DNA from 4 places in the Parabacteroides sp. B2-S-102 genome. Region 1 is predicted to be linked to each of the others. Evidence: riboswitches for the same ligand, from Rfam matches in the RefSeq annotation. Region 1 holds a riboswitch; each other region holds the start of a gene.

What was found. Region 1 has a riboswitch for cobalamin ahead of NBH07_RS20930 (Ig-like domain-containing protein). Riboswitches for the same ligand answer to the same signal wherever they lie in the genome.
Region 2: linked by a shared signal. The riboswitch ahead of NBH07_RS15585 (TonB-dependent receptor plug domain-containing protein) and the one ahead of NBH07_RS20930 (Ig-like domain-containing protein) in region 1 are both predicted to bind cobalamin.
Region 3: linked by a shared signal. The riboswitch ahead of NBH07_RS15485 (TonB-dependent siderophore receptor) and the one ahead of NBH07_RS20930 (Ig-like domain-containing protein) in region 1 are both predicted to bind cobalamin.
Region 4: linked by a shared signal. The riboswitch ahead of accC (acetyl-CoA carboxylase biotin carboxylase subunit) and the one ahead of NBH07_RS20930 (Ig-like domain-containing protein) in region 1 are both predicted to bind cobalamin.

Annotation. Positions count from the first base shown of each region.
Region 1 covers NZ_JAMOKM010000027.1:47,404-55,739, reverse strand. The annotation lists gene NBH07_RS20930 (Ig-like domain-containing protein) at 1-1,476, opposite strand, end outside; cobalamin riboswitch at 1,677-1,880, opposite strand; gene NBH07_RS20925 (PHP domain-containing protein) at 2,219-3,262, opposite strand; gene NBH07_RS20920 (DUF5074 domain-containing protein) at 3,411-7,499, opposite strand; gene NBH07_RS20915 (Ig-like domain-containing protein) at 7,517-8,336, opposite strand, start outside.
Region 2 covers NZ_JAMOKM010000013.1:38,594-47,425, reverse strand. The annotation lists gene NBH07_RS15600 (FAD-binding and (Fe-S)-binding domain-containing protein) at 1-2,212, opposite strand, end outside; gene NBH07_RS15595 (ABC transporter substrate-binding protein) at 2,276-3,394, opposite strand; gene NBH07_RS15590 (DUF5074 domain-containing protein) at 3,394-4,758, opposite strand; gene NBH07_RS15585 (TonB-dependent receptor plug domain-containing protein) at 4,779-6,782, opposite strand; cobalamin riboswitch at 6,821-7,025, opposite strand; gene NBH07_RS15580 (putative transporter) at 7,135-8,817, opposite strand.
Region 3 covers NZ_JAMOKM010000013.1:5,480-14,311, reverse strand. The annotation lists gene NBH07_RS15490 (threonine/serine exporter family protein) at 1-1,327, shown strand, start outside; cobalamin riboswitch at 1,442-1,638, shown strand; gene NBH07_RS15485 (TonB-dependent siderophore receptor) at 1,715-4,054, shown strand; gene NBH07_RS15480 (PepSY-associated TM helix domain-containing protein) at 4,069-5,169, shown strand; gene NBH07_RS15475 (PD-(D/E)XK nuclease domain-containing ATP-binding protein) at 5,244-6,962, shown strand; gene NBH07_RS15470 (DUF2284 domain-containing protein) at 7,071-7,628, opposite strand; gene NBH07_RS15465 (Ig-like domain-containing protein) at 7,975-8,832, opposite strand, start outside.
Region 4 covers NZ_JAMOKM010000013.1:31,854-37,333, forward strand. The annotation lists gene NBH07_RS15545 (TerB family tellurite resistance protein) at 1-288, opposite strand, end outside; gene NBH07_RS15550 (hypothetical protein) at 394-531, opposite strand; gene NBH07_RS15555 (HAD family hydrolase) at 544-1,161, opposite strand; gene NBH07_RS15560 (sugar O-acetyltransferase) at 1,154-1,747, opposite strand; cobalamin riboswitch at 2,237-2,437, shown strand; gene accC (acetyl-CoA carboxylase biotin carboxylase subunit) at 2,524-4,035, shown strand; gene NBH07_RS15570 (acyl-CoA carboxylase biotin carboxyl carrier protein subunit) at 4,048-4,572, shown strand; gene NBH07_RS15575 (acyl-CoA carboxylase subunit beta) at 4,565-5,480, shown strand, end outside.

The DNA of each region.
Region 1 (8,336 bases):
ATTCTGATAGGAAACCTTTGGGATAACGGGAGCCATAGTCTCATTGCTCACCGGATCAGAAGATTTTTCTACCATATAGGTATCGATCACGTCCAAGCCATTCATGACTTGGATCTCTATCCGATAAGCGTCATCCCTCCCTAGGTTCTTCAGTGGGACGGATATAGTGCCGGAAGTAGCCCGTAAGCCTTTCGTCAGTAGTTCAGTAATGATATTGCCTTCCGCATCCGCTACGTAAGTGCCTATCTTTTTATAACTTCCATTCTCATATCTGTAGACACGAACCTCATAGGAGGTGGCTTCCTCCACTTTAGGGAATGAGATAACCGCCCCGGTCCCTTCAAAATCGATCTCAGGAGTAACCGTCTCCGTTACCGTCACCTCGCAAACAGCGGTATATCCGCCATCTACCGATCGGGCTGTTATTTTCACCACACCGGGCTTGGCACCTGTTACGACCCCATCTTCTACCGTTGCTATACCTGTATCGGAACTACTCCAAGTAACCTGCTTATTATCAGCGTTTACAGGAGAGATACTAGCTGCAAGGATTGCATTTGCTCCTGCTTGTAAACGCAAAGAAGACTTATTGAGAGAAATGGATGTTACGTGTATCACCGGGATCTCGGGTTCATCCCCTCCACCTCCAGAGGGTATTGTCGCTGCGACAAAGACATCTCCGGGCTGAGTTCCTTCTGATGTATTCATATTTCCATTCCAACTCCACGCATCCCAACAACCATCCGTCAATACACGGCTTGTAGCACCTAAACCTGAATAACTAAAATTCGAGGTTTGACTACTTCTCACAAAATAACTCCAATAACCATAATACCAACCGGCTTGCCAATGAATGCCATTGCTACAACTCCAATGGTCATAGTCATAAGATGGATATCCATATCTTTCCGCATTTATCGGGTGATAGATAACCCCGGTTTGTACGCCTTGTCGAATAGCCGCCGCTACGTCCCCCGCCGGATTTTCAGGAAAACCAGTCTGCCCCAACAAAGGATTCGTAATGGGAGGTTCAAATTTGAAAGCATTATTCGGTTCATTCTTGGCCACATCCAAATCATATCGGACGTCCAGATTATCCCCATATCCAATACCATCGATCGTATAACCCATCCAACCCGTATATTGGGTTAATAAAAGAAGTTTCTGATCGGCCTTCGCTATCGCCACGATCATATCGTGTCCGGTAGCCTCGCCATCCCAGCGATATCCCCAAACCATAGCATCCGGTCGATTCCCATCATGCCATTCGATCACTAAAGCGGCTCTCTTGCTGCCGCTTCCTACCCAAAACTGGATGTCGTCAAAAGAAAAGCTGGCGTCAGCCCTTAACTGGGACTTTGTTTTCGCCAGCACATTCGGAGCCGAGGGATGTGGTTGCCCTTGAACCAATCCTTGCGCCGAAAGACCTACTACACACAAAGCCATTACAAAGAAAAGAGATAGAATTTTTCTCATAAGCTTTTATATTAAATGTAAAACTCCAAAAAACGATCAAGAGGGAATATAAAAGAAAGATCAAATAATCATGAATATTTCCATAGTCCGGGAGGTACTAAGTCACGATTCACCCGATCAATCCTTCATGTAAAGCAATATTCACTTCGTATATTTCCCCTTTTTGAATCCTACGCTAAACCCCGGTAGCGTAAAATCGCGGCGGTTATCCGGCATTGGCAGGTCTTCTGACTTACTCCACTTTAGAACTTCCTTCCCGTTCCTTCCGGAAACAGTGGCAATGAGTTGATGTCTAAAGCTTTTTTGGAGCTTACAGCAGCGGGACTGTCCAGGTTTCTCACCTGATTCCCTTTTAATCGCCGTACCCTGAATAAAGTAGGCGAACCAATACGGCAGCAAATTTATAAAAAACAATTCAAAATATACACAATATTATTAAATGCTTTTTTTTGACTATACTGCATATTGTATAAATTAAAAAATAAGGACGAGGGAAATACCGACTACTATCCATAAAAAATGCGGTTACTATCAATAGTAATCCGATTTAATATAGATACCCACATGATCAGTTCGGATGAAAACAGGGGAGATCGATGAGCGTGCTACCGCCAGAGGATTGTCGGAAGCACTAGAGAAATTACGGATCGAAAAGTTTAGCCCTTCCGAGAAATTTATATCTAGTTGTAGAGACGTAATATGCCGCATTAGGGCCCGGTCTCTGAGCTGGATGAAAATTGACTCATACCGAAAAATCATCGAAATAAATCGATAGGTTCTTATTCCTGCCGATAAAACAGTTTTTCATTATCCAACTATTTTCCTTAGGATTCATCATTATAATCGTTTTTCTTTCCGGGAGCAGGTATAAATTGTTTTCGCAATATATAATGAAAGGAATATCAGATATATTGGTTACCTCCAAACACGTATTCCTCATTCGCTTAACCCGGATACAGGCCTTGACCAATGGGGCCAAGTATTTTTCTTCTCCCGCGATTTTCCCATCGAATAACGCGGCCGTACGACCGGCGAACAATGCCTCCCGTATCCTTTTCTCACTTCTTTCTTCCGAGAATACCAGCGTCAGGGGACGTAGTCCTTTCCTGTATATCCCGGAAAGAACACAATGAGCGTCGCTACTTGCCATAAACGCTTTCTTAAAACCGGAACACCATTCTAATGCAATCGGGTAAAAGTCCTTGTAAGACATGACTTCTATACCATCGATCATGTTCTCTTGAATCAGTTTTTCATGTATGGGATATAAAGTGGCCTTATGATTCGGCCAGCCGGGATGATTCCACACAATAAATGCCCCTTGCCTTTTTGCCTCGGCAATAGATTCCACAGGATTTTCTTTCTCCATAAGATTGACATCTTGTACAAACAAGGCGTTTAGGTGTCCCAAGGGCTTGGAACGTGTTATTTCCGCTCCGGGAATCACGATAAAGTCCATGTCGTCAGCGGCTTTTTTAGCGATTTTGTAAGATTCGTTTAAATCTCCTTTCAAAATAACCTTGTTGATCCGGTGCTCGATATGGTCAGTAATCGCTATCGCATCCAATCCCTCCTGCCAAGCCTCATATATCCGGGCATCGGGCCATACCAAGCCGTCGGAGAATACCGTATGGGTATGAAAGTCACATTTTAACGTCTCGTAATTACTGAATCCCGGAATCTCGATCCGGTCTCTTATAAACAAGTGATCGATATGCGTTAGCTCGTAAACATCCTCTTCCTCAGAGGTTTCGTCCGGCAATGCGGGAACTATGAATCTTTTCATGCTTAAAATTGCTCAATAACGGGGTACTAAGATAGAAATAAACAACAAAATTTTCTCATAAGCTAATTAATTTAAAATGTCATTCATATCACATTGTTATAACGATAGGAAGGAGAGCCTTTTGACTCTCCTTCACCTTGTTTCGATATTACTTGATTACGAACTTCCTCGTTATCCGATCATTGCCATTGATGGCAGTGATGATATAAGATCCTTTGGAAAAACTCATCAAACGGCTCTCATTCAAATCGGTCACCTCAAAAGCATCCAATACCGTACCGTTGAATCCTACGATATAGCAACGATAGCCTTCCAGATTATTCAAATGCAGATAGCCGGCGTAATAATAGATACGGGCCTCACCCGCACCTATCGTCTCATTGCTGACCGTCCCGGAAGAGGTAGAGAACGGTTCACTATAGAATGTGCCTACCACCTCTTTCTTTCCGTCTTTCTCTTTAACAGCCGTAATTTTCACGATATAATCAGAATCTTCATCCAAATCCCGCAAGGATATAGCGATCTTATCCGGAGTACCTAAACGCAGATCGCTTCGCAAGCTGGTGAGGATATTCCCGTCCGCATCCATCGTGTAAACACCAAACAATACGGGAACCTCATTCACATATTTGTATACGGAGACCTCATAGAAGGTAGCCTCTGGCACTTTCGGGAAGGTCAGCGTAGCCGTGGAATCAGCGGCCTCAACCACAGGTTTATCCAAGTCTGGGTCGGTTACCGTAACCTCGCAAGTGGCCGTATAACCACCGTCATCCGTTGTTACGGTTATCGTAACGACACCGGCAATTCCGGCGGTAACCGTACCATCGTCGGCTACAGAAGCAACAGTAATATCCGAGCTACTCCATGACACGGATTTATTTTCCGCATTTGAAGGAGTGACAATCGCAGCTAAAACAGCCGTCTCGCCCTTATCTAAAGACAAAGAAGAAGCATTTAAAGAAACCCCTGTAACTGAAGAGGAAGGAGCCTCCGTAACCGGAACTACCGTGACATCACAATAGGCAGGAATATCTCCGTAATTCGTATATACCCAAATGCGAGTAGAACCTCCTGAAATAGCGGTCACTACACCGTCCACAACGGTAGCGATCTCCTTATTATCACTTTTCCAATAAACTGTTTGATCCACTTCTTCCGGATTCTCTACGGTTGGTTTTACTTTAACTGTCGGAGTTAACGTTATCGTACGACCTAGTTCTATCGTAGCTTGATTCTTATTCAACGTTACAGTATCTATATCACATACGACATGGACTAAACAAGAATCGACAAACTTGCCATTTTCCATATTCGCATAGACCCAAGTAGAGCCCGCCTTTTCTCCACGAATACGTCCATCATAATAAATATATAATATATCTTCATCAGCGGCCGTTATATCGGGCATTGTCTGAGATGCGTCATCAGGCGCATAAATCCATTCTAAGCGACCAGACTTCGAGATATCGATTGTCATCTCATGCTGTTTTAATTCAAAAGATTCCACATGGATTGAATCAACGATTATTACGCAAGTATCGGTTATTCCTCCGTATTTTGAAGTAACGACGACATTTGATTTACCCGGACGAACGAAAGAAACCTTGCCATCGCTAGACACGCGCACGGGGCTCATACTGGTAGACTTCCATGTCAGTTCTTGGAATGTAGCATCCCCCGGATTAATAGTTGCGGTCAATTGAGCGAAAGTGTTCGGTTTCTGGCAAATCGTATCTTTATCCAATTGGATGCTCGTTACAGGAATCTCAACCGCAACTTTACAAGTCGCTTTTACATCCGCACCACTTAACGGAGACACCGTAATGATTGCCTCACCATATTTTTTTGCGGTCAATACACCATTCTTATCAACCGTAACAACATCCGGCGTATCAGAAACATACTTCATTGGTACGGCACCTATCGAATCTGGTGTTGTCGTTATCGTCAATTGCTGCGTGTTACCCGGTTTCATAGAAACAAATGTCAAATCCAATTTAACCGCATCCGGCCATTGTACACAATTCACTTTACATTCCGCAGTTTTCGATCCATCCTCCGTAGTCACCGTAATGGTAGCTTCACCTGCTTTAATAGCCGTAATTAAGCCTTTCTCTGAAACCGTGACAATATCCTCATTCGAAGATTTCCAACTAACAACCGTATTTGTAGGCTTAGCAGGTATAAACGTAGGTTTCAATGTATAAGTATGTTGCTTTCCATTCGAATTCGTATTTAGGGATATTGATTCCGGTAAACTCACGGATTGAATATTGGCTAGAACCTTGATAACACAGCTATCCATTTTGGATGAATCTGCACTCATAACCTTAATAACAGCTAGTCCATCCGCAAAAGCCGTAACCAATCCCTTATTATTCACATGAGCGACCTTTGTGTTCGAGGAGTTCCAAAGCAATTCAGGTAGAACCGCTCCTTCAGGATGTAATTTAACTTTTAACTGGAGTGTACCATCACGCTGTACACGGGTCGTATCACTCTCGACATCTAAAGTCAAACTTTGGACTGAAAGAGAAACATTTACAAGACAAGTGTCCTTCTCATTACCTGCTGACACGATAATTTTGGCAGAACCTTGAGCAACAGCGGTTATTTCTCCATTTACCACACTCGCCACATTGCTGTTCGAAGAAGTCCATACGGCAGAAACACCTTCGGGAACAGTCACCTTTAATGTGGATTTTTCACCCACATTCTGAGATAACTCATGCTTATCTAAATAAACTGCTTTTCCTTTCACCGTCACTTTCAAATCCTTTGTGACAATCTTTCCATTCGAATCGAAATTAACGGAGACGGTAGCTTCTCCTGTTTGATCCGGCTTCAATGTTAGAGTCAGATTATCACCTAAAATAGATGCAGATAACAGACTCTCATTCGATACTGATTTAACGGATTTATAGATAGCTTCAGCTATATTGTCTTTATCCGTAGCCATATCTTTTAAAGATACAGTTATAGGCGCATCATTAATACCAGCCTCTATCGAAGTAAAATCTTTAACAACCGGAGCCTCATTATCAGGGAAGATATGCATGGCAGGGAACCAATAGCTGGGTTCTAGCGGATAACACCCTAATTGACGGCCAGTTTTAGCATCTACAACATATTGCCAATAGTTTATAGAGCCAAAATTCTCAAAAGCGGAAATATACAATTTGTCATCTGGACTTACACGTAAACCGGCACCCACATACAATACGCGTCCCTTCTCCGGAATGGTATAAAACGGTTTATCCATAGAAGAAGGATTACCGATCTCATAACGATAAATCTCATTACCACTGCTAAAACCACCTCCCTTTGTCCAATAAATAGCATTTTCTTGCGTACTTGCACAAAGAACACCCGCAGTCCAAGCATACCATGAATCCGGTATAGTCAAGCCATCGGGTAATGATAGATAAGTTTCTTCCAAAGTCTCCGGATCAATACATAACAGGCGTGATCCAGCACCTACCCAAACACTGCCATCCTTACTTTGTGTCAAAGTGCTGAAACTTCCTTCTATCAATTTGATAATCTCATGTTTTAGAGGATCTATCACTAAAACGCCTTTACTTTGCTGAACCGCAAACACATATGTTTTTGTCCGGACCATCATTCCTACTTGACCATTATAAAGTCCCCCGGAATTTGAGGCACCTTTCAATTGGTCTCCAACCGTCAAGTTCTTTATATCAAACAAAAAAATACCGTTTGAAGCGCCAATATAGCCAACAGAGTCATTCACGCCTAAAAAAGCACGCCCATCGCCTCCGCCTATATCCGTAAATTGAGCTTTCACTTTCATTGTCTTGGCATCCACCACATTCAGGCGACCTCCTTCAATACTGGCTCCACCATCCTTTGGCTGTTTAGAAGTAATAAACATATTATCTCCAAAAATAGTACCAAACTGAGATGTACAACCTAATTCTTTACCAGGGTTTGCTGTCTGGAAAATCCTATAAGCAAAATCACCAGAAGAAGTCATAAAATTAATAGTACTGTTGTTATGACCAAACCAGTCCTCGTTCAAAATAAAGACTCCCTGTGTATAATCTACGTTTTCACTTGAACGTAGTAGCGTGACTCGGCTTTGCGAAGCCGGAAGTTCAGGCATTTGCAGTTTCTGCTTCTCTATCGGATTCAGCCCCCGCAAACCGGTTTGCCCCACAGCCGAAAAGGCCGATAGTAAGCAAACCATACTTAAGTAAAGTGTTCTTTTCATGTAAATGAATTTAATTATTAATTAATACGGAATTTAAAGACCTTCCGGTCTCCATCCTTTTCTCCTGTCAACAGATAATTCCCGGAGGGAAGCGATATAGGATAAAGTTTGTGGGGAACTCGAGTTATAAAGGTTCTCAATATTTTTCCTTCCATTGTCATTAAATAAAAATGATATCCATCCAAATGCTCCAAAGACAATGTCCCATTTTGATAAATTACCCGACTACCACTTGCGGATAAATATTCATTACTTACTGGATTCGATATTTTTTCTACTGTATAGGTATCTATTATATCCAACCCATTCAGCACCTGTATCTCTATCGTATAAACACCGTCTATGTCTAAATTTTTCAATGGAACCAAAATTTTCCCAGAAGAGCCTTGTAAGCTCACCGCTCTTAATTCTGTGATTATATTACCTTCGGCATCGATTACATAAGTAGCGATTCTTTTATGACCACTATCCTCATTTCTATAAACACGAACTTCATAAGAGGTGGCTTCCTCTACTTTCGGAAAAGTTAAAACAGCATCAAGACCATTGAAATCTATTTCCGGAATAACAACTTCCGTTATCGTTACCTCGCAAACAGCGGTATATCCGCCATCTACCGATTGGGCTGTTATTTTCACCACACCGGGCTTGACACCTGTTACGACCCCATTTTCTACGGTTGCTATGCCTGTATCGGAACTACTCCAAATAACCTGCTTATTATCAGCGTTTACAGGAGAGATACTAGCTACAAGGGTTGCGTTTGCTCCTGCTTGTAAACGCAAAGAAGACTTATTGAGAGAAATGGATGTTACGTGTATCACCGGGATCTCGGGT
Region 2 (8,832 bases), on a different contig from region 1:
TCTCAGGATAACGAATCGTAAAGTCCGCTCTTGTCAATAAAGCGATTATTTGTTCCGTTACACTTACAAAATCCACATCTTCATAATCAGCTGAAGCTCCCATCGTACGGGTAATACAAGACGGGAAATAAACCATTTCCATCCCATTCTCTACACCCGTCAGTTCCTTGAACTTTGACGCGCCAGAAGGTGTATGCCGAGTCCAAAGCGGGAATTTATGAGCGGAAGCCCTAAACAAGAAAGAGGCAAATCTCTCGAATGCGTTATACCCCACCAGCTTTGAAAGCACATGGGGCAGCTTAAGCAAAGGACGAAGCATACCCGTTACGGTTCCCATATTCCCGGCGATGCCCGAAGCGATAGCATTCGCCAAGACACCATTCTCTTTCCACCGTAACTCTTTGATCAATAAACCGGTATTAATGCCAACCGGACATGCCGTAGCACATAGGCCATCGGTAGCGCAGGTAGCGTTACCTTTATAGTTAAAGGCTTTCTTGAGTTCTTTATATCGCTTAGAGTTTGTTTCCCCCTGTTCCGCCAAAGCCGATAATTCCCTATAGATCACGATACGTTGCCGGGGTGTCAATGTCACATGCCTTGACGGACATTGTATCTCACAAAAACCACACTCGATGCATTTATCGATCAGCTCATTCGCCAACGGTATTTGCTTTAAGTTCTTTATAAACACATCCGGGTCCCGATTTAAAAGGACACCCGGATTTAATATATTTTCCGGGTCAAAGAGCCTTTTGATCTTCCACATCAACTCATAAATCTCCTCACCCCATTCATCTTTAACAAATGGAGCCATATTTCGTCCCGTGCCATGCTCCGCTTTCAAGCTACCGTCGTAGTAAAGTACCACATCTACAAGGCTACGCATAAAAGAAGCGTAATGATCGATACCTTCCTGTGCGTTTATATCCGGAAAAATCGTGAAATGAACGTTTCCATCCAATAAATGTCCCCACATCACCGCATTTCCGTATCCATAATCCGACAAGACCCCACGCACTTGTTCCAAAGCCTCTCCTAAAACCTCTTCCCGGAAAGCGATATCTTCAATAATAGATACCGTACCCCGTGGCCGTCTTCCCGCAGCGGAAGTAAATAAACCGTTTCGTACCCGCCAATAAGTAGCGTAAAGCTTCGGATCGGTCGTAAATGATACCGGATATAAGGTCTGTATATCTGCTAGCCGCTCCTCTATATCCCGGAATTGGATTTGAAGTTCTTCTTCCGAATTAGAAGACGTGTCGATCAGCAACGCTACCGCATCCTCGGGTAAAGAATGTAATATCTCCGGCATCCCCGGTTCATCCTCTACCGCATGTAAGGCGTTTCTATCCATCAACTCGGCGGCGGACACTTTGCATTGGCGTAACGGGGCTATGGCTCTGCACGCCTCCATCAAAGAGGGGAAATAAATCAAGGCGGAAGCTTTTAAAGCCTCATCGGGGACTGTCTCGAAAGTAACCGAAGAAATAAACCCTAAGGTTCCTTCCGAGCCAACCATTAAATGCATGAGTATATCGTATGGATCGGTATAATCCAAGAAAGAGTTCATTCCATAACCGCATGTATTCTTCAACTCATATTTAGATAGAATCCGGTCTTCCATGTCCGGATTCAACAAGATCTCCAAACGGAAATTCATCAACTTCTCCAATAAGCCTATATGCGTTTGCATGAAATCCCTGCGACTCGCTAACGAAGAAGTATCCAAAAAGGCTCCATCCGCAAAGATAATCTCCATATCCCGGACCGTATTATAGGAGTTATGGATAATACCATAGCTAGAACCACTCGAGTTATTCGCTACGATCCCGCCGATACGTGCGGATTTGATGGAGGCAGGGCTAGGCCCTAGCTTACGGCCATAAGGTTTCAACCAGCGGTTCGCCTCTTCTCCAGTTATACCACAAGGGAATTTAGCCAAACTCCCATCTCCTGAAATCTTAACCTTTCCATAGTCAGGACTGATTTCCATCAATACAGAATCTGTAATAGTCTGGCCGGATAAAGAGGTCCCCCCAGCTTTAAAGGTTACAGATTTACCAGTCTTCTCACATTCAGCAAGAACACGTTTTACATCTTGCTCACGACTCACGATTTCAACTCGTTTGGGATTCAACCTGTAAATCCCGGCATCTGTTCCCTTCGCTAATGTAGTTAAAGCATCAGCATATACCTTTTTTATCTTCATAGTCTAATACCTTTATTTGTCTAGAAACGACATTTCAACAAAGATATGAAACCTTTAAGACAATCAGGGCATTTCTCTAAAATAACGGGGAGAATACCCGAATACTAGCTCCGGATGGAAAATCCAGATTAAATCTTTCAATAAATATTCCGGATGTATAGGGAATTCCTCGTAATAAGGAACTGCACCTGTATTACAGGTATAAATCCGTTTTTTTTTAAAAGCGTCGAAATTCTCGTAAGGAGTATATTCGGAGCGTAAATCGTTATAGGTCATCTCAGAAGACTGATTATATTTAACAAGCCAAATATCCGCATGGATCGCTTTATCAAACACGGTCTCAAACGCTAAGGGGGTACTTCCGGCACCCGGTAAATCCTTAAACATATAATCAGCTCCGGCGTCCTCGATAAGATGAGCCATATAACTATCTCCGGATGGTACATACCACGAAGAGCCGAACTTTTTCTCCGACAAAACAGTAGGACGATTATCTATATTTGCGGTTAAGTCCTTTAGAGACAAATAGGCTTGCTCTGTTTCTTTAAATATAGAATCGGCCATCTCTTCCTTTCCGAATAGCAAACCATAAAAGCGAATCCACTCCGTACGCCCCAAAGGAAATGCCTCCATATAGTCGGCTCCTTCGATAATGGGTATCCCTATCTTCTCGACAGGCCCATAACTACTGTTCTGGAATGGGGAAGCTATCACGAGTTCCGCGCCGATCTCTATCATTTTCTCTATATTCGGAGAGGTAGCCTCACCTAAATCAGCGATTCTTCCGGCCTGTATACCCTCTTGTATGGCAGGAGTATCCATATAACGAGGCTCACAAACGCCTATAACCTTATCGGTTTCGTGCAGTTGATCAATAATAGCCGCATGGACAGAAGTATAAATCACAATATCTTTTACCGGGACCTTCACGATCGTCCCTTTGGGTAATCCGCCGGGAACCGACTTTGTCCGGTCTACCAATAAATAGCGTTGAAGCAGACGGGTGCTATCCCACGGATCACGAACTTCCACCATTATATAGGTATCAAAGCGCTGAACCGTGAAACCTTGGGCATATTGAATACTATCAGAGGAAAGAGCTTCCTTGGAAGAAGTTTGCTTTCCGGATGGCGTACATGCCACCATCCAGAAAGCGAACCCTAAGAGAATCAGTAATCGCATTAGATATTATCTTTTTGAGCGAGGACTACTTTCATGGGATTTAAACCGGCCTCAAACTTCTTGAACAATTTACCGTCACCTCCGAAACAATAGATATCGCCATTATTCTTATAATCAGACTCTGCGACATAGACATTTCCACCCACGGCACTGATTGAATAAGGGGATTGTATTGAGGTTCCATCTGTAATAAAGCTCGTTCCCGCAGATTGGCTCTTTGTATCAAATGTTAAAAATGCAGGGCTAGACATTCCCCATTGCGCATAGAACAGAAATAGCTTGCCATCCTCATAGGCCATCTCCGTTGCGTTTGGACAATTCGTAAGGGAAGTAACCTCATAAGTCTCCGTATTTATCTTTTGTACCGTATTGGGTATATCCGCATAGTTACCCATAGAAACCACATATACATTTCCTTGCTCATCCGCCTGTATCCGTGTGGGATTCAATACTACATCCAACTTCTTTATCTCTGTAAAAGTAGACAGATCAACCACTGATACCGTTTTATCATACCCAACCTCGGTACTGTAATCCATACCTCCGGAGTTTGAGACAAACAATTTATTAGAAGATACCGCCAATTGTTCCGGATTCCGTCCGACCTTTACTTTCGCCTCAACCTCCAAGGATGCGGTATCCAAACGAGCGACATATCCATTATAATAGCTAATATAGACTTTTCCACCCTCTGATACCATATAACGGGGCTGCCCCTCTGTCTTGACTTGCTTAATGGATTTTGCCTTCAGATCTGTCACTTCTATCGTAGACTCTCCATATACCGCGATATACATCTTATCGCCATACACGATCATATCCTGTGCCGTATCTCCCAGCCCCCTGCCATTTTGAGCCAAGAAATAATCGGGGACAACCTCATCCTTTTCTATGTCGTACATATATAAAGAAGAGTTGTTATTTCCCATATTGCCCGAATTCAAGAAATATAAAGCCATGAAAGAACTATCCTTCACAAAATCAATAACTCTTACGGAAGCATAAACAGAAGACTCACCTTCCGCATTTGCGGCTATAACTAATAAATAGCCTATATTTACGACATCCGTAATAGCATATGAATGTGTTCCAACTTCTACCTCCGCAATTTTCATATCTTTAGCGGTTCCATCAGAGGAACCATAAATCACGTACTTTGTTACATTGTCAACAGAAGACGGAGCTGTCCAATTTAAGGTTCCGCTAACTTTTAAAGCTTCCGGATTCTCATCCGTAAAACTGACATTAGTTACAGATACATTTGGTATGTTCAGTGAAGGCTCATTGTCATCATCACAGCTGACAAACGAGAAAGACATCAATGCACACAAGGCAGAGACACAAACTAAATTCTTCTTTTTCATTACTTTACTTTTATAGTTTACTAATAGGATAAACAAATACTTAAACGCCAAGAACGGCCCGGCATGGGATAATACTGAATAACATCATAATTCACGTTCGCAAGATTTAACAATTCACCTTGCAAACGCAAACCGAAATATCGAAAACGAAAATCTCGATTTATAGAAATACTCTGTTCTATATAAGAATCAATCCTGTTCCGATCTATATTTTGCGGCAATGCATAACGATCACCAACCGCAGTCAGTATATAAGAGACATTTACCCATGGATTTTCCAAGGTTACGGAAACCGTGCCAGAATGACGAGGTGTATAAGGAATCTGATCCTTATAATTCTTAGCTTCCGGATCTGTCACATCAACCGCGTATTGAAAAGAATAAGTGGAAGCCAAAAGCAAGCTCATTCGTAAGGGCAATCGGAATTGTGTAGATAAATTTACATCTACCCCTTTAATATCCACTTCGCCCATATTCATCATCTTCCAAACATACATGGTAGGTAAAGCCACGATCTTATCTTTCACCGTATTATAATATCCATCCGCCGAAATACTGAAATGCCGCAGCCAATCCCCACAGGAAGAACTCCATGTTACCCCTACATTATATTGGGAAGTTTCTTCCGGTTTCAAATTTGTATTTCCCATACGGAGGTAATACAAGTCCGTAAATGTAGGAACCCGGAATATATCTTTGTAAGAGGCACGTATCCGCAAAGTACTTTCCGAGAATGGCCGCCAAGACAAACTTACAGCCGGGGATAAACGCCTCTTATCATCCGGTTTTTCCCCTTGCTCCACTTTATCAGTGATATATGTTCCCAATAAACTAGCGGTAGCCGTGAATCGACTGTTCTTATATTGCACCGCTAGTACTGATTGAGAGGCCATTCGCTTTGGATTAGGGCCGTTCACAAAATTATTGTCCAGCATAGAGCGAGTTAAATCCGTAGTCAACGTCGCCGATACATACTTTATAGGAGTATACAGCAAACCTACAGAGCCATAATACTCATTCTGTGTATTCAAATCGACTTGTTCGCCCGCAGCATATTTATCATTTATATCTAAATAACGAGTAAAAGCATAATTATACTTAGCCATGGCCCGTAGCGTAAATTTCTCATTAAGAACATTCTTATACCCCGATTGCACGAAAAAGTTATTATCCCATAATCGTTCAGAAGTGTTCTTGTTATATAAATTAACAGAACCGGGAAGCCCCCGCTCCGAATCAAAATAGTACGCCTTAAAGGAAAGTTCGCCTCCCCTTCCAAAATCGCCGAATAGATTACCTTCCAAATGGAAAGAATGGATATCGCTATTTCTTCGCTTCTCTCTCGTTTCCAATTCCCCATTAATTAATGTATAGGGATATTGTCCATCCGCACGCACGAAATCACCATGTAAGGATGCGCTCCAACGCTTTCCTAATTTTTGATCATAATGCAGCACAGGATTAAAAAGCCCGAAGGAACCTCCCTTAACCTTAAGATAAGTATGAAACGATTTGTCTTTAAACGTGGGCTTTCCGGTTTGTATATTCAAGGCGCCTGCCGAAGCATACACCCTTGCCGTTTGGAAAATGTCATCCGACTGCCCGATTGACAAGGAAACCATCTCCACATTATCCAACGAGAAACGGCTGATATCGACTTGCCCGCTTTGCGCGTCCGTAATCGTCACCCCATCGTAACTGACGGCGGTATGCTTCGCCCCCAAGCTACGTACCGAGACCGTTTTCAATCCTCCGATCCCCCCATAATCCTGTACCGTAACTCCCGAGAAGCGTTTCACGGCCTCGGATAGGTCTTGTACTCCCAAGCGATCGATTCCCGCCCGGTCCATAATTTGCAAAGGCGTACCTTCACGGGTGACCGACGGACGTACCTTCTCCACCACTTCCACCCCGGAAAGCTCGTGATAGGCCGTCGTATCGATCTGTTGACCGTAAGCGACACCCAAAGAGAATAACCATGCGCTAAAAACGCATAGGCATCTTATAAGATATAAATCTCGCATAGCAACATTTAGATTTACCAACGTCTTCACCCGAAACGTCGCATAACAAAATCATGGCAGGTTTTCTGGCTCGTCCACCCTCTGTCGGCTACCTTCCCGCCTATCCGATAGGCAGTGGCAACAAGATTTGCCGGGGCTCCAAGGACTTACAGCTACGGGTACAGCTCCGGACTCGCACCGGATTCCCTTTTACTGATTATTATCGGAATCGATAACATCTACACCTTGATTGGCCGCAAAGATACATGTTTACTTTTTGATTAGCAACAAAAAAGCCCCCCGGCGAATCACTTCGGCGGAAGGCTAGGGAGTTTACACTTTTCTAAACATTACTAACAACAAAATATTTATTCTATGTATAAAAGAATAATATCATTAACTGTGCGGTCAACACACGCAAAAACATGGTCAATGGATAAACCGTCGCATATCCAACCGCCGGCGCATCATTTCCTGCCGCCATATTGGAATAGGCTAACGCAGGAGGATCGGTCGTACTTCCCGCAATCAATCCCATCAACGTAAAATAATTCAGTTTATAAAAATACCTTCCCACACAACCGATAATCAGTAGAGGCAATAACGTTATTATAAAACCATAACCGATCCAAGCTACACCACCCTTATTGACTATCGTATCGACAAAACCTTCACCCGCACTCAATCCCACGCAGGCGAGAAACAACGTGATTCCTAATTCCCTCAATAGTAAATTAGAACTTTGCGTGGTATAAGTAACCAATTTATAACGATAACCGAACCGGCTTATCAATATCGCAACGATCAACGGACCTCCCGCTAATCCTAATTTCACCGGTTGAGGAATACCCGGAAAACTAATAGGAAGACTTCCCACGATAATACCCAAAACTATACCAACAAAAATAGTCACCAAATTAGGTTCATTCAAGCGTTTCATTGAATTACCCAGCGTCTCGGCAACTTTCTCCACCGCCAATTCACTACCGACCACTGTCACCCGGTCGCCTATTTGCAAGACCAGATTAGGAGTAGCTACCAACTCCAGCCCCGCACGATTGATCCGAGTCACGTTAATTCCATGTAAACGGCGTAACTGCAAAGCCCCTAATTGCTTACCGTTGATTTCAGACCGGGTAACCAAAATACGCCGGCTGATAAACTGGCTTTCCGCCGGAATCCATTGCTTACGATCCATCTGTATTTCTTGACCGATAAAAGTCTTTATCGCCTCCACGTCATGCTCTGCGGTAATAACAAAAATCTTATCATCCCCATTCAATACCGTGTTCCCCGCCACGATCTCTATCCGATTCGTATCGTTACGTAAAATACGGGAAATAACAAATTCACGGTGTTCCAACAATTTAGATAGCTCACTTACGCTACGACCAAAAATCGCCGGATTCTTCACCACCAAAGAGATAGGTACAGCCTCTCCTCCCGATTCCGTATCCGTCTCTTCTTCCAATTGTTCCGTCTCCTTCGCAAAAGAGATACGGAAAACATAACGGATAAAAATCATCGACAAGATAATGCCGATCACACCTAACGGATAGGCAACCGCATATCCTAAAGCGATCGTTTCATCCGAGATCCCCGTCATATCTGAATAAGCCTGTTGAGCAGCGCCCAATCCCGGTGTATTCGTCACTGCTCCGGATAAGATACCTACCATTGTCGGTATAGGAATGCCTGTAATATAATGTATAATCAAGGCAGTAATCACCCCTAGAAAAACAATACCGCAAGCAAGCATATTCAACGTGATCCCTCCCTTTCGAAACGAAGAGAAAAATCCGGGGCCTACTTGCATACCTACCGAGTAAACAAATAAGATCAAACCAAACTCTCTAAAAAAATGAACGACCGACGGATTCGCCGTAAAACCGAAATGCCCGAGAAAGATCCCGACAAACAGTACCATGGTAATCCCTAAAGAGATACCGAATAGCTTCAGTTTACCAAGCTGGATCCCCAGAGCGATCACAACGGATAACAAAAGGATAGAATGCCCTACCCCTTCTCCCCATAACAATTCATTAATCCATTCCATATCTATTCATGTATA
Region 3 (8,832 bases), on a different contig from region 1:
CAAGGAAGTATTGTTGTTACGGCGCAAATTGGATCTTTTGCTCCGTACGGGAAAATTATTGATGGAAAGTGCCGCTGACACGAATCGTATCGAGCGAAACATGAAACGAGTTGCCGCCTTTATGGGTATCCCCGAGGAGAAGTTGCATATCGATATCCGGTGGACCATGATCATGGTAAACGTAAGCGATGAGCGAAACTCATTCTCCAAATTCCAGAAATGCGAGAAGCATGGCATTAACATGACGACAATCTCACAGGTAAGCAAGCTTTCATGGCGGGCGATCGAGCAAGATTATTCCTTGGATAAATATGAGGAAGAACTGGAGAAGATCGTTCACCAACCCCGGAATTATACCCCTTATATCGTAGCTATCGGAGCGGGATTCGCATGCGGAGGATTCTGTAAGCTATTCGGATGCGACTGGATGGCATTCCTATTCGCTTCCATTTGCGCTTTCGTCGGGTTTAGGGTACGGGCCCGCTGTGTCGAGGCTGGACTTAACGTATATATGAGTATCGCCGCGGCCGCTTTCGTATCCACCTGCTTGGCATACGCATCCTCCTTCTCCGGGCTATCCGACACTCCTTATCATCCATTATTAGCCTGCGCTTTATTTATCGTGCCGGGCGTACCCTTGATTAACTTCGTGGATGATATGCTAGACAATCATTTGCTTGTCGGCATCACCCGGGCCTCCAATACGGTCATGATGGTAGCCGCCATGACTTTCGGTATCGCATTCGCCATGCGGGTACTTGTCATGAATGATGTCGAGATAGATCATAAGTTCAGTGAATTAAATATGGTTCCACATGACCCGTACTACATATATGCATTAGCGGCAGCTATCTCCGCCATAGGCTTCTCCATGATATTCAATATTCAACGCCGATTATTATGGGTGGTAGCCGTAGGAGGTATCATTGCGGTATGTACCCGTAACTTTGTGAACTTCGAATTAGGTTATGGTCCTGTGATCGGCTCGTTTATGGGAAGCTTCGTAGTCAGCCTCCTTGCCGTAAAAGCGGTTCATTGGTGCCATGTTCCCAATCACGTATTGACGATTCCATCTGTCATTCCTATGATTCCGGGAGTACTCATGTATCGCTCATTACTGGCATTTATAAACCTGCATGGAGTAGTCGGTGAGGTCACAAACGCATTCTTCAACGGGATCAATTCCGCACTCATCATTCTTTGTATCTCACTCGGTGTAGCTGTCCCGAACATCTTCGCCCGTCGTTACATCGCCAAAGATCGCCAACGACATTTACAAGAGGAACTGGAAAAGCGCCGGGAAAGAGGAAAGTTCATTGAATGGTGAAAAAACTTTTCCATAAAGATTAGTCCGGGAAAAACTATCGCATAAGGATATGCCAAATTGTTTAACACGTTCAATATATTTAACATATTTCATTAAAAAAAGCCCTATCAATACTATACTTTTGTGATGTCTTGGTGATAGACGTTGCATTCTGCAAGTCTATAAAAGGGAATTTCGGTTAGATTCCGGAACAGAGCCCGCTACTGTAAAACCCGTAAAGAGGAAAGCTTCTTCATGCCACTGTCTTTTCTAAAGATGGGAAGGTCGCTTTCCGGGTTAGTCAGGAAACCTGCCAGATAAAAAAAGAAATAGATTCTCCCGGGATTTGGGGAACTAGTGGAACGATTACATTAGAGATGTAAACTGCGTAATTAATTTTTATACATTATGAGACACTTTTATTTGTTCCTGCTAATTGTTAGCGGGATTGTTTTGTGTGGCACCCGGACGGTCGCTCAAAGTAGGCCATCCGAGGGAAGTTCCAGAGTCATATCCGGTACGGTCGTAGATGAAGACAACAAGGCGATGGCAAACATTGTCATTTACATTAAGGGTACGGATATACGGGTTATTTCAGATACGGATGGGTATTTCTCCTTATCACTAAAGGACACGAAGGACCACGTACTAATCACCAACAGTTACAACACCGTCTCGGCGATCCGGGATATTCCCGCGGGAGAAGGAAATTACGAGATGGAGATTCAGTTATCTTACAAACTATTAGGATTACCCGAGGTAGATATCGTCGGGGCAAAACCACAGAGTTATAACTCCGACATCGCTAATTCGGCTACCCGTATGGATATCCCCGTGATGGAAATACCCGGAACCGTAGGCATAGCGACCCGGAAATTATTGGAAGACCAACAGGCTACCACCATGACCGAGGCCGTAAGGAACCTGGGCGGCGTGAAAGGCGGACCTTCCGGCGAGGCTTCCAACATCAACGAGGTCTTCTCTTCCCGTGGTTTCTCCATGACGAACTCCCGTAACTATTTCAGGAACGGGGTACGATACCTAAAGTTCTCGAACGACGCGCTATCCAGTATCGAGCGTATAGAGATACTCAAAGGCCCGGCATCTGTCCTTTATGGAGCGGTAGAGCCCGGAGGTATCATCAACTTTATCACCAAGCCGACCTTATATACGCCCCGGTATGGCGCTACGATCAGATACGGCAGTTACGACTATAAGCAAGCCTCTATCGACATTTCCGGCCCGCTGAACACCAAAAAGACCATCCGTTACCGCTTGAACGGAATGTATGAAGATGCCGACAAATTCAGGAAACCGCAAAACAGCAAACGATACGACATCACCCCAGTCATCGACATTGACTTAGGACGCAAGACCACCCTTAATATCGATGCCGATATCTTCCGGGATAAAAGGACACAGGATCCGGGCGTTTTGCATATCAACAATGAGGTGATAGATAACGGATTCAAGACATTCCTTGGCGAACCGTGGGCCTATGGCAAGTTTACCAATAATAGCGTTGGTTTCCAGTTGACCCACCGTTTCAACCAGAACTGGTCATTCAGAAGTTCCGCCCGCCAATATTTCACGCATGAGGATCGTCTGTATTTCCAGATGAAAACCCCTCAGAAGGACAGCACGATTACCCGCCGTTTGGCACATTGGGACGCAAAAATCAATTATACCAATGTATTGGAGGAATTGAACGGCAGCTTCAAGACGGGCTTCATCCAGCATAAAGTAATAGCGGGCTTGGAATACGGATGGCTTACCAACCGAAGGAAAGTAAAAGGGAATATGTACACCCCGATTAGTTATGTTCATCCGGAATATTCCGAAGAACCAGTTGATTTCGAGATGGAACAGAGTACAGACTTACGTATCACCCAACGTACCTACGCAATCTATCTACAAGACCAAGTAAGCTTTTCCGATCAATGGAAGTTATTGCTTGGTGCCCGTGCGGACTGGGTGAACGATAAACAAGATAATTATATTAAGGATAAAAAAACGGATGAAAACAACTTTGCCATCTCGCCTCGTGTGGGTCTTGTTTATCTGCCCATGCCCGACTTGAGCCTATATGCTACCTACAGTCAGTCTTTTGTCCCTCAATCCGGGCAAACGAAGGATGGCGAGGCATTCGACCCGATTACCTCTAAACAATGGGAAGCGGGAGTCAAGAAATCATTCTTCAACGATCGCTTGAGCACCGGCCTAGCCTTCTATACCTTGTCGAAGACCAACTTGCCGACGATAGACCCAGAAGACGAGGAATATAAGATACTGATCGGCAAGCAGACCAGCAAAGGTATAGAGTTTTCGGTAAACGGAGAGATCACTCCCAGTTGGAGCGTAGCCTTCAATTACGCATATACGCATGCCGAGGTAACGAAAACGAACGACGAGACCTATCCCGTAGGTACGCAACTGGCCAATATCTCACCAAGCCAGTTCAACCTATGGACCTCCTACCTAATCCGTAAAGGCCCGGTTAAAGGCTTATCTTTCGGCGGTGGTTGGTACTTCCAAGGTAAATCCTACGGAAACATGGCACATACGATCGATCTGGACGCCTATCATCTGGTTGACTGTTTCGTGGCTTACAAGCGCAGTTTCTACAAGATCTCGGCGAACTTGAAAAACGTATTCAACCAAGAATATTATACCGGATCCCAAGGGAACTATCTTTTATTCCCCGGCTCGGCCAGGACGCTGATGGTTATGCTAGCGGTCAACTTCTAAAAAAGGCACAAGACATGTCGCATAATTCGATCATTAGAAAGATCATAGTAAAGTTACATTTATACACCGGACTCATATTAGGGCTAATAATAACCCTAATATGCCTCTCCGGCACAGCGATCGTGTACAAGCCGGAACTTGAAAAACTATCTGTCAAGGATATCGCTTTTGTCAAGCCAGCCTCCCGAACCGTGTCGCCGCAAACTTTGCTAGAGAACGTAAGGCACGAATATCCACAAGCTAAGATCAATAATATGGTCTTATACGGAGGCGAGGATTGCGCCTACAGTTTCCGTACTACATTCCCGGATGAGAAAGGCCGTATCCAGATCTATGTCAATCCCTATACAGGGGAAGTTACGGGAGTGGACAGATACCGGCATAAGGTTTTTCAATGGTTATACGACTTTCACGTGAACCTGCTATTGAAAAAGCAAGGAGCGACCATCGTCGCCTTATCGGGATTCCTGTTGATTTTCCTAACTCTCTCCGGCTTTCTATTATTACCCAAGCGTCGTATCTTCTCCGTGAACCGAAAGATGGGCTTGAGAGCCAAGCTTTTCAAGTCGCATTCCATCATAGGTATATGTACATCCCTCTTTTTGCTGGTCATCGCTTTTACCGGCTCTTATTTCGGGTTCAAGAAAGAATATCAATCTTTCTTTGAATCCATATCCGCAGGAAAAGCAGTCGCACCGGCACCAAAAACAGATAAATACACAGGTGATTGGGTATCATTGGATTCCGTTTTAGCGACCGCCCAAGAAGAGTTCAAAGAGGGAACCCCGACAATGATCTTCTTCCCGAAAGACAACACGTCTGTCTTCTCCGTACGGATGTATCAGGAAGGGGACTTCGAAAGAACGGGAAGCAACCATATCTACATCCATCCTATCACCGGAAAGGTCGTCGCCACAAACCTATGGAAAGACAAACCGGCCGCCGAGAAGCTTGTCCGCTCCATGTACTTTGTCCACTTCGGCACTTTCCTCGGGCACTTCTCCAGAATCCTATGGATCCTCATAAGCCTAGCCGTACCGTTTCTCTATTTCATTGGTTTTTACATTTGGGTTATTCGCCATCGGCAGAAACAATACCCTTTCCGGAAAACATAAGTCCAGGAAATCTCATCGCATAAGGAATTTTTATATATTTGTAGTATTGTGTAATATACGAAAAAAGAAATGTCATGGAACGAATAACGATTCCTTATGCGGTAGCGGATTTTATAGATTTACGGGAGCGTAAGTTCTATTATGTGGATAAAACGAGCTTTATCCCCGGATTGGAGAACTACAACGCCCCGGTCTTCCTGCGTCCCCGTCGTTTCGGGAAAAGCCTACTCGTATCCACTCTTGCCTGTTACTACGATCGCACCAAGGCCGATCGTTTCGAGGAATTGTTCGGCGGCACTTGGATCGGGGAACACCCGACGGAGGAACATAGCCGCTACATGATCGTACGCTATGATTTCTCCGCTATGGCCATGGCAGATGACATGGAGGGGTTGGAGCGGAATTTCAACCGCTTGAATTGCTCTCCCGTGGAGATCATGGTGACACACAACCGGGACTTATTCCAAGACTTCCAGTTTACCACCAAAGGCAATGCCTCCCAAATGCTGGAAGAGGCCTTGGGGTATGCCCGTGAGCATGACCTCCCGAAGGTTTACATATTGATAGACGAATATGATAATTTCACCAATCAATTATTAACCGCCTATAAGGATCCGCTCTATGAGCAAGTAACCACGAAGGACAGCTTCCTGCGTACCTTCTTCAAGGTAATAAAGAAAGGTATTGGCGAAGGCAGTATCCGAACTTGTTTCTGCACGGGTGTCCTTCCCGTAACGATGGACGACCTGACGAGCGGGTACAATATAGCGGAGATCCTCACCTTGCAGCCACGCTTCCTAAATATGCTGGGATTTACCTATGAGGAGGCCAACGCTTACCTAAGGTATGTCATCGACAAATATGGTATGGGGCAAGACTCCTTTGAGGAGCTTTGGCAACTCATCGTAAATAATTATGATGGTTATCGTTTCCGTCCGGGAGCCGAGCCTTTGTTCAACTCTACGATATTGACTTATTTCTTTAAGAACTTCGCGGCGCTGAATGGCTTTATCCCCTCTGAACTGGTCGATGAGAACCTGCGTACCGATATCAGCTGGATCCGTCGTCTGACCCTATCCATGGAAAACGCAAAAGAAATGCTTGATGCTTTGGTTATCAATGATGAGTTATCTTACAACATCGCCGACCTATCCAGTAAGTTCAACAAGAAGAAATTCTTCGATAAGAACTTCTATCCGGTCAGCCTCTTCTATCTGGGCATGACCACGCTGAGGAATAATTACCGTATGGTGTTACCCAACCTCACGATGCGCAGCATCTACATGGACTATTACAACGAGATGAACCATATAGAAGGTGGCGCTCCCCGTTATGTACCCACCTACGAACGCTTCACGGAAGACCGCCGTTTCGAACCGTTGGTACAAAACTACTTCGAGCAGTATCTCGGGCAGTTCCCGGCGCAGGTATTCGACAAGATCAACGAGAACTTCATCCGTTGCTCCTTCTTCGAGCTTTGCTCACGCTACTTGAGTAGTTACTATACGTTCGCCATCGAACAGAACAACTCGGCGGGCCGCTCCGATTTCGAGATGACCGGCATACCCGGCACGGATTATTACAAAGACGATCGCATCGTGGAATTCAAGTATTTCAAGGCGAAAGAGGCCGAACACATGCTGGCGCTAAACGATCCTCGCCCCGAGGACGTGGCGCAAGTACGTGCTTACGCCAAGGATACCAAACTGAAATTCCCTATATATAATGTACGCTCGTACATTGTATATATCTGCGCCAATAAAGGATGGAAATGCTGGGAGGTTACCGAATAAATAAAGCCTAGCCGTACCACTCCTCCATTTCACGGAGTTAACTTCATCGGTAAAGTAAGTTAACTCCATCGACGAAGTAAGTTAACTCCATCGACGAAGTAAGTTAACTTACCAAATCGGGGTTTCCCTATCAGATAAGAATCCACTAACCAGAAGTAAATATTCCGGCAAATTCCGATTCTCGGACCACTTCATCTCTATACCGAACAACTCCGAGGTAGTACGTCCCAGATCGAACCCACAGGCTTCAAGGGAACGACGAATCCGCGAGGGGTAGCGGCAAGCCTTACCAGATCTACGTGCACACTCTTCCCAAGGGCAAAGGATACAACTACCGGCATAAAACGCCCGCCCATTATATTCCTCCTCCAACGCAAGAAGACGTTTATCCAATCGGCTCCTTTCCCGGTGCATCAACTCTTGCCCCGCTTCCACCGCATCCGGTACATCCAATACGACAGGAGTAATCCGCGTACAAACAATCAATAGATTCCGAAACCCGGATAAATAGTCCTCCGAATCATTAAAAGGCGGACAACTCCAACTGTTTCCATACCTACGACACTCCCGGCAATAGGCCATGAAACGCCGCTCATCCCGATAACGTAAGATATAATCATCCACAGGGATGGTTCTTGTATAATCGTAGCTTTTATATTCGATCATATGAAAAGAAAATTTTCTTGTAAAGAAATAAAAAAATCAGCAACTACATACATTATAATACAGGGAACACAGTACAGCTACACGTGAAGCTTTCAATGAAAAAACAATGGCATGGTATTATGGTGATATACTCCGGGATCGTCGCAAGGAACGCAAATTAACCCAAAAGAAGCTAGCTTGTAGTCCGATAAAAAGATATATGATCTTACCATTATAAGATGTATGATCTTACCGTTGTAAGATGTATAATCTTATCGCCGTAAGATCATACATCTTTCACGGAATCTGTAACGCTAGAGTACTCTCATGAGTAAGAGAGAGCGCTCTAGCGAAATCAAGAGATGATTTACTTCACGACAAACTTAACAGAGACTTTCTCTGTACCTTTTACCGCTGTAAAGCCATAAACACCTTTATTCAAGTTTACTGTTTTCACGTCATCAGAAGAGGTGATCGCATAAGTAGATACTACAGAACCTGCGGTGTTCGTGATGTAACCGGTATAACCGGCTAGATCTTTTACATGCAAGGTATTGTCGGAATAAGAGATGTTTGCGGTTGCGGCCGCTGATTTCGTGGCTGTACCGGTTACGGTTACTTTACAGTACGTGTTATATTTACCATTAGCTGTAATTAATTTGATTTCAGTTGTACCCGGAGCTACAGCCGTAACTTTACCCGTTTGATCAACTGTCGCAACAGCAGTATTCTTAGAAGACCATACCGCACCCGTTAAAGAAGCATAAGCAGATTGTACAGACGCAACTAATTGATAGGTTCCACTTCCACTCAAAGAAATAGCTTTCTTATTAAGCCAAATGATAGGAGTTGCCGCTACTAAATTATCACCCGGTTCTGTTCCCGATGTCGTTCCCATAAAACTATTCCAGCTCCAAGCATCCCAAGTACCATTCTGGACTTTTCGGCTTGATGCCCCGTATCCGGAATAAGAGAAATCTTGAGTATAGGAATCACGAACGAAATAACTCCAATAACCGGAATACCAACCAGCGAACCAGTGGTTAGTTGCCGTAGCCGTAGCCACCCAATAGTCATAATCATAAGCAGGATAACTTGTTCCATTTGAACCAAATGGATGATAAATAACACCTGATGATTTTCCTTGGTTTATAGCAGTTCTTGCAAGTGTTGCCGCATTATCTGGATAAGTATAACTAACATGAGCTTTAGCGCTGTCTAACTG
Region 4 (5,480 bases), on a different contig from region 1:
CCGAAGGAATTGACGGACGTATTCCATCTCGCTATGCATGATCTTCCCGTCGGCACGGATGATATAGGATGCCATAACCAACATGGAGAAAAGGAAACTGTTACGTTCCCCGGCGTATGGGTCTCTTCGTGTATATTCATCATCGTAATTGGTGCCGCCACCGAAAGACTGCCCCGTCATATTTGCCCCTTCCTCGAAGAAAGAGCCTAATATAATGCCGGCTAGAGCGCCTAGCGGTCCGAACGCCATAAATCCCAAGACGCCACCTATCCATTTCCCGATACCCATATTCCTGTTTATCTTATTTGTTGATTACCGATATGCAATATTCGTAAAAAAACGGGAGATATGCAAATGTGAAAGGCGGGTGCGTGAAGCATACCCGCCTTGCGGTTATTTGGAGAGTTGGATCTTGAATGTTTTCTCATTTATCCGGATGACATACGTACCGAAGGGCAATCCCTTGTAGCCCTGTAAGCCTATTTGCTTTTGGTAGCGTACAATCTTTCCATTGAGCGCGATCACCATCACTGGCTGTAGCTATTATTGTTCAATTTTGATCCCGAAAATTCGCTCTATTTCAAAAATATACTTTTTGGTTGTTGTAAACAATACGGCTTCCATTCCAATCGCCTTTGCACCCAACACATTCACCATTCTGTCATCCGTAAACAAACATTCCGACGGTTTAAGGCCATATTTGTCACAAAGGCGAAGATAAATTTCCTTTTCAGGCTTGATGAAGTGTTCCTCACACGATATTACCACACCGTCAAGCAACTGGAATATGTCGAATTTCTCCATGACCCGGTAAATTGTGTCGCTCCAGTTCGTCAACCCATATAGTTTGAATCCGGATTGCTTTAATTTTTTTAGAAGTACACGCATACCTTCAATCTCTCCTGTTATCTCTTCAAGATAATTATCCTTGAAAAACGTGAAGGCATCGCTATATTCAGGATACCTTTTTATCGCTCCGTCAATCATTTTCTCAAACGGGATTATTCCACGGTCGCACATGTTTATAAATTCCGGATCTGATAGAATCTTGTGAAAACCGATTAGCGACACTTCATCATCCCCGAAATGTCGTTCAAGCAAGGGTTGCAAATCGTGATTTACAAGGACCTTGCCAAAATCAAAAATGAGGTTTTTAATCATTATCTTCGATATTTTTAATTACACGGCAAGGATTGCCGACAGCTATGGAATTGGCAGGAATATGTTTCACGACAACACTGCCTGCTCCGATGACAGAGTTTTTACCGATGGTCACACCCGGAAGGATTGTAGAGCCGCCTCCTATCCATACACCATCTTCTATAAGGACGGGTCGGGCAATTGTGTCGCAGATGGACGCTCCGGGACATGTCCTTTCCGGCATCCTTTCCGCAAGGTGAACGGAATGAGTAGCGGTATATATTTTTACATCGGGGGCTATCATCACGTTGTTACCGATAATGATATTGTTATTATCGAGGAACGTGCAGTTCATGTTCACGATCACCTTGTTCCCGAAATAGATGTTTTTCCCATACTCGCATCGGAAGTCTATGTCGATGTAAACATCCTTGCCGATACTTCCGAACATCTGCCGATAGATGCGCTGCTTTGCCTCATTGTCGGCATAATCCGTTTCTCTGAGTTGGTGTAGTAGCCTTTTGTTACGGACAGTCATTTCCGTTATTTCGGGCGATGAGCCGTCGAAAGGCTCCTCATCCATACATTTTTGATATTCAGTTTTCATGTGTTCAATTCATCTCATTGTAGAGTCTTATTCTTTATTTGAGCCAATTATTACGACAAGGTAACGCAAGCAAGAATAGGCAGCTTCAAATTGATATGCCTTCAAGCATACGCAAAGTTACACAAAATAGCTGAGAACACGAACAAACGAAATGTATAAAAACTGTACTTGCCTGTTGACTCTACAAAAAGTAAGGCTTTTTCATTTAACATCTCATTTAAGTGGAGCTTCTTGTAAATTTTAGCATGCGCTATTGTTTTCGGTGGAAGGATTCAGGAAAACACGTACGACCTTTCCAGAAAACACGTACGACTTTTTTCAAAAACATGTATGTGTTTTCGCAGAAAGATTATCCTGTTTTTTTAATGTTGATTTTTAATGCTTTATGCATAAGCTTCTCTTGTGAGCTTATTGTACGGAATTTTACTTGGGATCCGTGTATTCCGTATATTCCGGCCTGGCTGAAGTGGATAGTTAAATAAAAAATACTATCTTTGCCCCCGAATCGGTTCCGCATATACCATTCGGGTATGTGGATTAAAAGGGAATCGGGTGTGAATCCCGGACAGTCCCGCTGCTGTGAAGCTCCGAAGAACATCTTGAAACAACACTATCGCCACTGGTTCTAGCGACCGGGAAGGCCTCAAGATGGGAGTCAGTCAGAAGACCTGCCATTCATTAAAGGCTGTTTTTGCTCGAGGGATTAGGAAAGCAGTACGAAAAGAATAAGAATCAATAGTTAATGATTTATGGAGAATTTATGTCCTCGTGGCGACATGATCCGTAAAGTGCTTGTTGCGAATCGAGGTGAGATCGCTATCCGTGTGATGCGCTCATGTAAGGAGATGGGGATTCGCACTGTTGCCGTATATTCGGAGACCGATCGTACCGCTCGGCATGTAATGTATGCGGATGAGGCAGCCTTGATAGGCCCGGCGGCTTCCAAGGAAAGTTATTTGAATATAGACAATCTGATCGCTGCGGCGAAACGGCACCATGCCGATGCGATACATCCCGGTTATGGTTTCTTGTCGGAGAACGCGGACTTCGCACGCCGTTGTAAGCAAGAAGGATTGATATTTATCGGTCCGTCAGCGGAGACGATGGAAGCGATGGGAGATAAGATCGCCGCACGCAAACGCATGATCGCCGCAGAGGTTCCTGTGGTTCCTGGTACGGAGCAACCGTTGCAAAGTGCGGAAGAAGCGCTTCGGGTTTGCGAAGAAATTGGTTTCCCTGTTATGCTGAAAGCTTCTATGGGAGGTGGAGGAAAAGGGATGCGCCTGATACATGAGAAGGGCGAGGTTGTCGAGGCTTATCATACGGCTCGTTCAGAATCGTTGTCCTCATTTGGTGATGATACGGTATATATAGAGAAATTCGTAGAGGAGCCGCATCATATAGAATTCCAGATATTGGGAGATAACCATGGTAATGTCATTCATCTATTTGACCGGGAATGTTCGGTTCAACGTCGTAACCAGAAAATAGTAGAGGAAAGCCCGTCTCCATTCCTAACAGCGGACTTACGTAAAGAAATGGGGGAAAAGGCTGTGGCTGCGGCTAAAGCGGTTCATTATTCCGGAGCGGGAACGATAGAGTTCCTTGTAGATAAGGACCGCCATTTTTATTTTTTGGAAATGAATACCCGGCTACAAGTAGAGCATCCTATCACGGAAGAAGTGGTAGGGGTGGATTTGGTAAAGGAACAAATCCGTATCGCCAATAATGAGGTTTTGCATCTTCGTCAAGAAGATCTTTTCCAACGAGGACATGCCATCGAGTGCCGGATCTGTGCGGAGGATACGGAAAATAATTTCATGCCTTCCCCGGGTATTATCCGGCAATTAACGGAACCGAATGGTATCGGGGTACGTATCGATAGCTATGTATATGAAGGGTATGAGATTCCGGTCTATTATGACCCTATGATCGGTAAATTAATCGTATGGGCAACGACACGTGCGTATGCGATCGAGCGTATGCGCCGGGTTCTATATGAATATAAAATCACGGGCTTAAAGACGAACCTCAGTTATTTGAAACGTATCATGCATAATCCTGATTTCGTGAAAGGGGAATATAATACATTATTTATCGCTAAGAATGCCCGGATGCTACAACGGTCTAACGGTAATAACGAGGAAATCGAGAATATCGCCATGATCGCCGCTTATATGGATTATTTGATGAATTTAGAGGAAAATACTTCTACCCAATTGGTGGATACACGTCCTATCAGCCGTTGGCGGGAGTTTGGTTTACAAAAAGGTGTCTTACGGATTTAACGGGTATTGGTTATGGAAATACATATCGGAAATCGTGTGGCCGATGTGACATTGGTCAGTAAAGAAGGGAATAAAGTCCGGCTTTCTATCGACGGGAAGCCGTATGATGTGGATATCGTGATGACGGAGAACGGCAGTTGTTCTGTCTTGCACGATGGGAACTCATTTAACGCGGAGATCATCTCCGGAGAAGATCATCGGAGTTATGACGTGAATATGTTCTACCGTTCCTATCATGTGGATATCGTAGATACCCAAAAGAAATATTTGCGTATGCGTAAAAGTGCGGAAGAGAAGCAAGATGACAAGATTGTCGCCCCGATGCCGGGTAAAGTCGTGAAAATACCTGTGCGGAAAGGAGATCGCTTGGAAACGGGGGATACCGTGGTCGTACTTGAGGCGATGAAGATGCAGAGTAACTATAAGGTAAGCTCAGCATGCGTGGTAAAAGATATATTGGTATCCGAGGGAGATTCCGTTGATAACAATCAAGTGCTTATGACTTTAGACCTATTAAAAGATGATTCATATGAATAACGAGCAATTATATAAAGATTTTGAGGCTTTGAATAAAGAGGCCTCGTTGGGAGGAGGATTGAATCGCATTGAGAAACAACATGCTTGCGGGCGTATGACCGCCCGTGAACGAATCGAGATGCTGTTGGATAAAGGGACTTTCAATGAGCTGGATAAATTCGTGGTGCATCGGTGTACAAACTTCGGGATGGATAAGAATAAGATTCCCGGTGATGGAATGGTAAGTGGTTATGGAAAGATCGATGGTCGTTTGGTATTTGTTTACGCTTATGATTTTACCGCATACGGTGGGACCTTGAGTGCCACGAATGCCGCTAAGATCGTGAAAGTGCAACAATTAGCCTTAAAGAACGGAGCGCCGATCATCGCCTTGAATGACTCGGGGGGTGCCCGGATTCAAGAAGGGGTGAATAGCTTGGCTGGTTATGCTTCTATCTTTTACCAAAATACGATGGCCTCGGGAGTCGTTCCCCAATTATCGGCTATTTTGGGGCCTTGTGCGGGGGGCGCTTGTTATTCCCCGGCTTTGACCGATTTTATTTTTATGGTCAAAGAGCAAAGTCATATGTTTATCACGGGGCCGGATGTCGTAAAGGCGGTGACTCACGAGGTGATCGATAAGGAAGAGCTGGGCGGGGCGCAGGTACATAGCGGAAAAAGCGGGGTCGCACATTTTGTGTGTGATACGGAAGAGGAGACTTTGATGAGTATCCGGGAACTTCTGAGTTTCCTGCCTTCTAATAATATGGAAGACGCTCCAGTTATAGCTTGTGCTGACGATGTGCGTCGGGTAGAAGAGTCGTTGCAGCATGTGATTCCGGAAGATCCTAATGTCCCTTATGACATCAAGGATATTATAGAGCCGATAGTGGATAATCATTACTTTTTCGAGGTTATGCCTCATTTCG